2 regions of the Cellvibrio fibrivorans genome follow, and region 2 is predicted to be linked to the other one. Evidence: predicted binding sites of a transcription regulator. Region 2 holds the regulator's gene; the other holds the start of a gene.
What was found. Region 2 encodes LexA, which represses DNA repair genes until DNA is damaged. Its sites were predicted from a motif close to ACTGTNTNTANANACAGT; they were not measured.
Positions count from the first base shown of each region.

Region 1: the regulator LexA is predicted to act here: its motif matches at 2,171-2,188, upstream of recN (DNA repair protein RecN).

Region 1 covers NZ_JAVDVX010000006.1:284,205-288,635, reverse strand. The annotation lists gene fur (ferric iron uptake transcriptional regulator) at 1-246, shown strand, start outside; gene recN (DNA repair protein RecN) at 446-2,113, opposite strand; gene J2X05_RS16650 (methyl-accepting chemotaxis protein) at 2,225-3,844, opposite strand; gene grpE (nucleotide exchange factor GrpE) at 4,270-4,431, shown strand, end outside.
Region 2 covers NZ_JAVDVX010000002.1:358,699-363,129, forward strand. The annotation lists gene fadA (acetyl-CoA C-acyltransferase FadA) at 1-990, shown strand, start outside; gene J2X05_RS06365 (hypothetical protein) at 1,168-1,434, shown strand; gene J2X05_RS06370 (cell division inhibitor SulA) at 1,572-1,982, opposite strand; gene lexA (transcriptional repressor LexA) at 1,975-2,577, opposite strand; gene J2X05_RS06380 (DUF2845 domain-containing protein) at 2,664-3,026, opposite strand; gene J2X05_RS06385 (SDR family oxidoreductase) at 3,086-3,916, opposite strand; gene fliS (flagellar export chaperone FliS) at 4,032-4,418, shown strand.

The DNA.
Region 1 (4,431 bases), on a different contig from region 2:
GTCTATCGGGTGTTGACCCAATTTGAGACCGCCGGTTTGGTAGTGAGACACAATTTTGATGGCGGCCATTCAGTGTTTGAAGTAGCGCGCGGCGAACATCATGATCACATGGTCGATATAGATTCCGGCACCATCATTGAGTTCCATAATGATGAAATTGAAGCCTTGCAAAAACGTATCGTAGCGGAGTATGGTTTCGAACTGACCGATCACAGTTTAGTGTTGTATGTGAGAAAGAAACGTTAGTGCGAGAAAGGCAAGTGTTTAGGTAGCGATGTTTTTGGTGAGTTGTTTCCAAGTAACCCTGTTCCATGTAACAAAGTTAGTGCTAGATGCGGTAAACGTTAGTGCTTTATGAAAGAAAACGTTGATTTGTTTTACCCGCTTGAGGGCGCGATTTATCGCGCCCTTTTTATTTTCAACGGTTGCTCGCCCGGCATTTTTGCTACAGCGCCAGCATTTCACGTGCGTGCGCCAGGGATTGATCGGTAATTTTCAAACCTCCCAACATGCGCGCAATCTCTTCTACTTTGCTTTCCCCTGCCAGTTCCACCAGAGTAGATTCCGCACTCTTTTTGCTGGATGTCTTCACTACCTTCAGATGCTGATGGCCTTTGCTCGCTACCTGCGCTAAATGCGTTACGCAGATAACTTGCCCGCGCGCTCCCAATTGCCGCAATAGCTGACCAACCACATCACCCGTAGCGCCGCCAATACCGACATCTACCTCATCAAACACCAGCGTCGGGGTGGCCGAAGTTTTGGCGGTAATCACCTGAATGGCCAAGCTAATTCGCGATAATTCGCCACCCGAGGCGATTTTAGCCAGTGGTCGCGGCGCTTGGCCGGGGTTGGTGCTGATTAAAAACTCCACGTCTTCCAAACCATTGGGGCCGGGTTTATCGGTAAGCGGGAGCAGGCTGACACTAAGGTTGGCATTGGTCATCGCCAATAATTTGAGTTGTTCATTGACTTGCTTGGCGAGGCTGGTGCCCGCTTTACTGCGTTTGGCTGATAGTTGTTCAGCCAATTGACGATAGGCTTTTTCAGCCTGCGCAACCTGCTGCGCGAGTTGGTCGAGTTTGCCATCTCCACCCTGCAACTGCTCCAGCTCTGCACTGAGTTTCTCAATAAACGCTGGCAGCTCTTCCGGCTGGATACGGTGTTTGCGCGCCAGGTCATAAATCGCTGACAGGCGATCCTCAACCACAGCGAGGCGCGCCGGGTCGAGGTTAAAACTATCTATATGGCGATCAATTTCATGCTGCGCTTCTTCGACCTGGATCTGTGCACTGGTCAGCAGCTCCTCCGCCGTTTGCAATGCCGCCGATTTCTCAGGCAGGTTGCGCAAAATATGCAGCGCGCGATGCAGGTTTACACTCAAACCCTGCTCGTCATCGCCGCAAAACGCCGCCAACTGCTGGCTGCCGTGCAGTATCTCTTCAGCGTTGGCGAGGCTGCGCTGCTCGGCCTCCAATTTGGCCTGCTCACCCGGTTGCAAGCCCAACTGTTCCAGTTCGTTAAATTGATAGCTGAGCAGTTGGAAGCGCGCACTCACATCGGCAGCGTTATCGCGCAGGTGGATAAAGTGTTCGAGCCGGCTCTGCCATTCGCGGAAGGCGAGGCGGACTTGTTTGGCGAGGTCGGTCTGACCGGCAAATTCGTCGATCAGGCGGCGATGGGTATCTTTGATCAGCAGTGATTGGTGCTCGTGCTGGCTGTGGATATCAATCAGCATCTCGCCCAGAATTCGCAATTGCTGCAAGGTGACCGGTTGGCCATTGATATAAGATTTGGATTTGCCCTCGTTGTTGATCAGGCGGCGCAGCAGGCATTCCTGCGGGTTATCGGGCTGTTGCAAATCCATATTGAGTAGCCATTCCTGGGCGCTGGGAATGGCACTGGTATCGAAGGTGGCGGTGATGTCGGCGCGGCTGGCGCCAGTGCGCACCCGGTCTGCTTCGGCGCGGTCGCCCAGCGTGAGTGCCAAGGCATCTAGCACAATCGATTTACCCGCCCCCGTCTCACCCGTAATCACCGTCATACCGGGTTTGATATCCAGATCGAGCTGGTCAACCAGAGTGAAATTTTGGATGTTCAGATGAGTCAGCATGGGCGCCTCGCAGGTGTTGCCGCAATAAAATAGCCGGACACTTAATAAGAATAAATGTCTGGCTATTTATACAGTATCTGCGGTCTGAGTGGCAAGTCGAAGCTGGTTCAATTACAGGCGGAAACCTTCCAGTTGGCGGCTGAGTTCATCGGAGGCATCACGAATTTGCTGTGATGCCATCAGTGTGCCGCGCGCTGCATCTTTAGTGCCCAGCGACGATTGCTCAACCTGGCTGACATACTCCAAAATCAAACTGCTCGCCTGCACATGTTCGATCAGCGAACTGCCGATATGCGCCACCATCTTGGCGACTTCATCGGTCTCGTGGCGCACGCTCTCCACAATTTCACCGCCTTGGCGGGTTTGACCAATACCTTCTTTCAGTTGTACCACCATGTCATCCATATTTTGTTTGGCGACGCGGCTGGAGTTCTGCACGGCGGTAATAGTTTCGCTGATTTCACTGGTCGCTTGCGTTGTACGCTGGGCGAGTTGGCGCACCTCGTCGGCCACTACCGCAAATCCGCGCCCCTGTTCACCTGCGCGCGCTGCTTCAATCGCGGCATTGAGTGCGAGCAGGTTGGTTTGGTTGGCTACTTCGCTGATGACTGAAATTACCGCCGAGATACTGTTAATCCGGTTAGCCAAATCATCAATGCTGCCCTGGGTCTGGATCACGCTGTTGTCGATTTCCACAAAGCTTTTCACCGCACTGGAGATCAATTTTTGCCCTTGGGTAGCAGTTTTGGAGGCGTGGTCAGTCTGGTTGGTAGCGACTTTGGCCTGCTGCATTGCGTCCTTGGTCTGCATATTAAATTCTTCGGCCGAGGAGGCAATCTTGATGGTATTGATGCTCTGGTCTTCTGCCATGGCAGTACTGGTTTCGGCCTTGTGGACTATGTCATCGCTGATCGAGTGCAGGCGCGCCACCATTTGCGATATGCCGCCGATCACCTCACGCAGCGCATGGCGCATACGCACCACCGACCCGTAAATACTGTCTTCCGGCGCCTGGCGTACATCGCGCTCGGTCAGGTCGCCGCCCGCTACTGCGCGCACCAGCGTCAGCACCTCTTTCAATTCAGCGCCCAGGCCGCGATCCAGTTTGCGCGCAAACAATACCACCGGCACCACTATAAATAGCATCACCAGCAAACAGACCGTTAGTTGCCATTTGGCGGTTTCCCAAAAACGGGCATTTACCTCGTTAAAGCCTATTCCTGTGCCTACTACCCAGTTCCAGCGTGGTGAAAGTTTGGCGATAGAGAGTTTGTCTTCAATGGTTCCGTCATCCAGTTTTTTGGTCCACTTGTAGCGCGCGAGTTGGCCATTGGCCTTATCAACTGCCTTTTGCAGAATCTCGCCCACACTGTTGCCCTTGCCATCTTTAAATTCGTGGAAGCTGGTGCCGTGGATTTGTGGATCGAGCGGTGCGGCAACAAAGTTCAGCTTCTCATCGGCGACGTAAACGTATTCAGACTTGTGATAGATGTTGTTGCGCAACAGCGTGGTGGCGATTTTTTTGGCGGTCTCATCATCCAGCTCGCCGCGTGCGGCCATCTGCTCCATCTGAATGACCGTGGCGTAAGTGCTATTGAGCAACTGCTCTACCCGCGCAGCATTGTCCTGGTTGCTCGTGTAGCGCACGGTGTACAGGCCGATCAGCATAATTCCCAGTAGGCCGATTAGAATTTGAGCAGAGACGATCCAGATTTTGACGCGCAGTGACATTGTGCCCCCTGGGAGTGGCTAAGTTATAAACAGGTGTTGTTTGACCTTAGGCGCAAGGGACAACGTTGTCAAATAGTATTTAAACGTATAAGTTCGACTTTCCGGCCCAAATGGTTATTAAGGTTCGGATTCACTCTTTTGGCGCATTAATCAACAGTTGCGCACCTGAGTTGTGCGCCTTTTTAAGATGGTTTTCGGTGGGTTGTGACCGCCGGGGTCGGTATAAAAAATCTTGTTTTGAGTATAGGTAGTAATCTATCGCTGCCAGCAAATTGGTCGCGCTTATTTAGTGTTACGGCTAGGCCGGGAAAAACTTTGGCGACAAAAACTTGAATCCCCCCGCGCCAGCCCCATATAGCGTCCACAGTAATTCAAGCGGATCAGTGTTTTACCTGCATCCGCCCAACCTGCGATGGAGTACCCAAGTGTCAACCCAAGACTATAGCGATATCCAAAACACCGCCGAGCCGCTCAATCCGACTGAAGATGCTGCCGAGCAGACACAAGCTGCCAACGAGCCCAGTCTGGAAACCCTGCAGGCGCAACTGGCAACCTTGGCAACAGCCTACGAGTCTGCCAAAGAGCAA
Region 2 (4,431 bases):
CAGCGCGAAGAGCAGGCATTTAACGTAGCGCGTAATATTTTATTATTGGCCGGCTTGCCGCACACAATTCCTGCGCAAACGATTAACCGCCTCTGTGGTTCTTCGATGTCGGCTTTGCATACTGCAACGGTGAATATTCGCGCCGGGCAGGGTGATGTGTATTTGATTGGCGGTGTTGAACATATGGGGCATTTGCCGATGTATGAATCGGTCAGCATCAACCCCTTGCTGGGCTTATCCGTCGCTAAAGCGGCAGGCAATATGGGAATGACTGCTGAATATCTTGCGCTCTTGCATGGCATCAATCGCCAGCAAATGGACGAGTTCGGCGCGCGTTCGCATCAGCTCGCAGCCAAAGCGCGTGAGACGGGTAAATTCGCTCGCGAAATTATTGCGGTCGACGGGCATAACAGCGATGGATTTTTAATCTCGGTTGATCAGGATGAAACTATCCGCCCGGAAACTACAGTTGAGGCCTTGGCCAAATTGCCGCCGGTATTTGATCCTAAAAATGGTCAAGTGACAGCGGGTACTTCTTCACAGTTAAGTGATGGAGCATCGGTAATGCTGGTGATGTCGGCTGAGCGTGCAAAATCCTTGGGATTAAAACCTATCGCTAAAGTGGTTTCACTGGGGCTTGCGGGTGTCGATCCATCCATCATGGGTTATGGACCCGTGCCTTCAACAGAGAAAGCGCTGAAAGCTGCCAATCTAACCATCGACGATATAGACGCTGTTGAGCTTAATGAAGCATTTGCAGCCCAGGCCTTGCCGGTATTGAAAGATTTAAAATTGCTGGACGTGATGAACGATAAAGTAAATTTGCACGGTGGTGCTATCGCCCTTGGTCATCCTTTTGGCTGCTCAGGTACGCGCATTACCGGTTCACTACTGACAGTGATGCAGGATCGGGATTTGAATCTGGGCGTTTCAACCATGTGTATAGGTCTGGGGCAGGGGATTACGACAGTGTTGGAGCGTTTGAACTAATCTGCAACACGACCGTGTCTAGGGCGAAAAAGGCCAGCGTTGTGTTGGCCTTTTGTTTTTTTGTTGGGTTTAGGAAGCTATTAAAGGCCTTTGCAGCTAAAAATCTCTTGAATAGGTTTTGAGATAATTGGGTGCTAGAATGCGCGCCCGTTTCGCGCTGAGGCCGCAGAGGTAGTTATGTCGTCTTTTTACGAAATTATTGAATTGCTGAATGGTGATGTTGCTTTGGCGCGAGCTGACGATGAGAGCAATGAACCCTTGGTAACCATTCGTTTTTCGGAAGAATCCCTGGCTTTTTTAGGCGAGGAAAAATTCATGGTCGCCAAAGCCATGATTGAGGCGGGAATGGAGGCTGCGGGGGATATTGCTGATCAACAGGCGGAAGCTATGCTGGATGATTTGGTAGAAGAGCTAAGTGATACCGAAAAACTGATGTTGCACTAACCGATGGGTGAATGGTTTTGTCTGTTTAATTTTTTATTTGTTCAATTATTGAGGTCTTGCCTCCCTGCATTACTTCAATACTTCAAAGTAATCTGTCCTACCTTAAAAATTTGATTATTTAAATAATCTCAGCAAATTTAACGAACTCGCAACAGTAATCCCTGACACCCGCCGGTTTTAGCAGCCAATTCAAGCTGTGTAAGTTCTTTATCTGTCAATTTCCCCGGGCTTGATATCACCGTATGGCTATTGCCTGCAGAGAGTGCTTCCCAAGTGATCCACAATAGTGTTTGCGGATTCTGGCAGTGAATCACACGAATATAACGTGTATTAACACCGTAGGATTGCAGCAGCTCACGGCTGATATTGTGCGGTGCTATCCAGGTAATCCAGCGGTCGCTGCAAGCGTTGCTAAGAAATGCAATCATGGGTAACAGCAGCGCAACTTGCTCAGGCGAATCACTAGTCAATACCAGTTCGGTAACACCACTGGCAGGTTGTTGGCGAGTTGTAGTGGTTGCGGGTATTACACGGGCGATATTAGTCACGACGAATCACTCCTACACTAAGGCCTTCAATACTAAACTCCTGATCGCGCATATCTACCAGGATGACCTCGAACTCTGGGTTTTCTGGCCACAATTCAACCTGTGCGTTATTACCTATCCGTTTGAACCGTTTGACCGTCACTTCTTCGCCGATACGTGCAACAACAATCTGCCCGTTGCGCGCTTGATCGGTTTTATGAACAGCCAGTAGATCGCCATCAAGAATACCGGCATCTTTCATGCTCATGCCGTGAACACGCAGGAAAAAATCTGCGGTGGGTGAAAAAAAGCTCTGTGGAATGTTGCAGTAGTCTTCGATGTGTTCTTGCGCAAGTATCGGGTTACCTGCTGCAACGCGGCCAATAATAGGGATGCCGGATTGCAGTTCAGGTAGTTTTATCCCACGTGAAGCACCGGGGATGATTTCGATAGCACCTTTTCGGGCAAGGGCTTTGATGTGTTCTTCGGCGGCATTAGCTGACTTAAAGCCGAGAATCCGGGCGATTTCCGCACGCGTGGGCGGATAACCTGTTTCTTCCGCATATTGGCGGATGAGCTGTAGTACCTGTTCCTGGCGGGGTGTTAAGTCAGACATGGCGCACTCCTGAATCTGTTTATTTGTACAGTGGTTGTGATTATATACAGTAATTCAGGTTGTGCAATAGTTTTTCAATCTGCTGCTTATTTCACCCTGTTGCCGTAGCGTATGCTCTGTAATTGGCCCCGTGCAAAATACAAGTGCGTCATAAACTTGCCCTTACCGGGGTTGTAAGTCCAGATGTCTATGTTCTCGCATGTGGCGATAGCGATATTGTTTTGTACGTTGTTGTTACCATTTTGTATTCCCTGTGGTTGGGTGGTTGCTGCTACGGGTTGGCAGAAATTGTCGGTCATTACCGGATCGCCACACTTATCAATCACTTCCGCTTTGGTATCTCCCACTTGCGCAAGTTTGGTGTTGCAGCGCAGGGATTCAGCAACGCTCATATTGGAAAAGCTTGCGCAAATGGCTGTGTACAATAGTGCGGTAACGTATTTCTTCATGATTTTCTCCTGCATGTGGTCTCATCAACTCTAGCCGTCACAACTGAATGAGAAATGAATTAACTACTGAGTTTGCGCAATAATTTATCTAGCCAGCACGCTGGTAAAATGCGTTTCATAAAACCCACCAGATAGGTGGGGACGGTGACGTAATAACGTGCCTGCGGCTGCTTGGACTCCAGTGCGTGAATGACGCGTTGATATACAGCGTCAGGGCCTAATGTAAAAGGTGTTGTTGTTTCAGTCTTTTCAAGCCTTGCGATTGCGTTGCGGTAGGTTGCGAGATGACGGCTCTTCTCAATATCGATATGGTCTCGCAGTGCTGCCAAAGCATTTTTTCTGAATTGGCTTTCAATCGGGCCGGGTTCGATCAGGCTGACGTAGATGCCGGTGCCCTCAAGCTCAAGTCGCAGCGTATCGCTAATTCCTTCAATAGCATACTTGCTGGCGTTGTAGGCCCCGCGCAAAGGCATGGCTGCAATACCCAGTACAGAAGAGTTTTGAATAATTCGTCCATAGCCCTGTTTAAGCATAATAGGCAGGGCTAAATTAGTCAGTTCGCACCAACCAAAAAAATTTGTATTGAATTGCTGGCGCAGCGCGTTAATTGGTAAATCTTCTATTGCTCCCGGCTGGCCATAAGCGCCATTGTTAAATAAGCCGTAAAGCTCGTTCCCGGTAAGTTCCATTGCCTGTGCAAACCCTATCTGGATTGATGTTGAATTCGCCAGGTCAAGTTGCACGCACTCCAGTCCTTCTTGCTGCAAACGCGCCACATCTGCTATCGATCGGCAGGAGGCGATAACACGATAGCCGGCTTTCTTTAGTTCATGTGCAACGTAAAAGCCTATGCCGGTTGATGCGCCGGTTATAAGAATAGTTTTTTGCATTATTGTCAGTTTCTGGTTAAAGGTTTTAGGTATTTTGCCGTTAGCTTAAGGGTCGGGAATTGTTCTGTTAGCTCCGATAATAGCAAAACAAAATTCAAACACTCTGTGGTGATTTATGAATTCCTACTCTGCCGTGCAAAATTATTCCAGTGTTAAAGTACATTCCAGTATTGAAACTGCATCACCGCACCGATTGATTCAAATGTTATTTGAAGGTGCACTTGAACGTATTGCTCAAGCTAAAGGTGCTATGGCGCAAAATCAGGTTGCACGCAAGGGCGAGCTGATTGGTAAAGCGGTAGCCATTGTCGGAGGATTGCAAGGAAGTCTGAATGACAAAGAGGGTGGAGCTTTAGCTGCCAACCTCGATGGCCTATATGACTACATTATTCGTCGCTTGAGTCAGGCAAATTACGAAAACAACGTTGAGTACCTTGATGAATGTGGTCGTTTGCTGGGTGAGATAAAAACCGCTTGGGATGCGATTGGCAGTCAAGTGTAATGAGGAGTTTGTT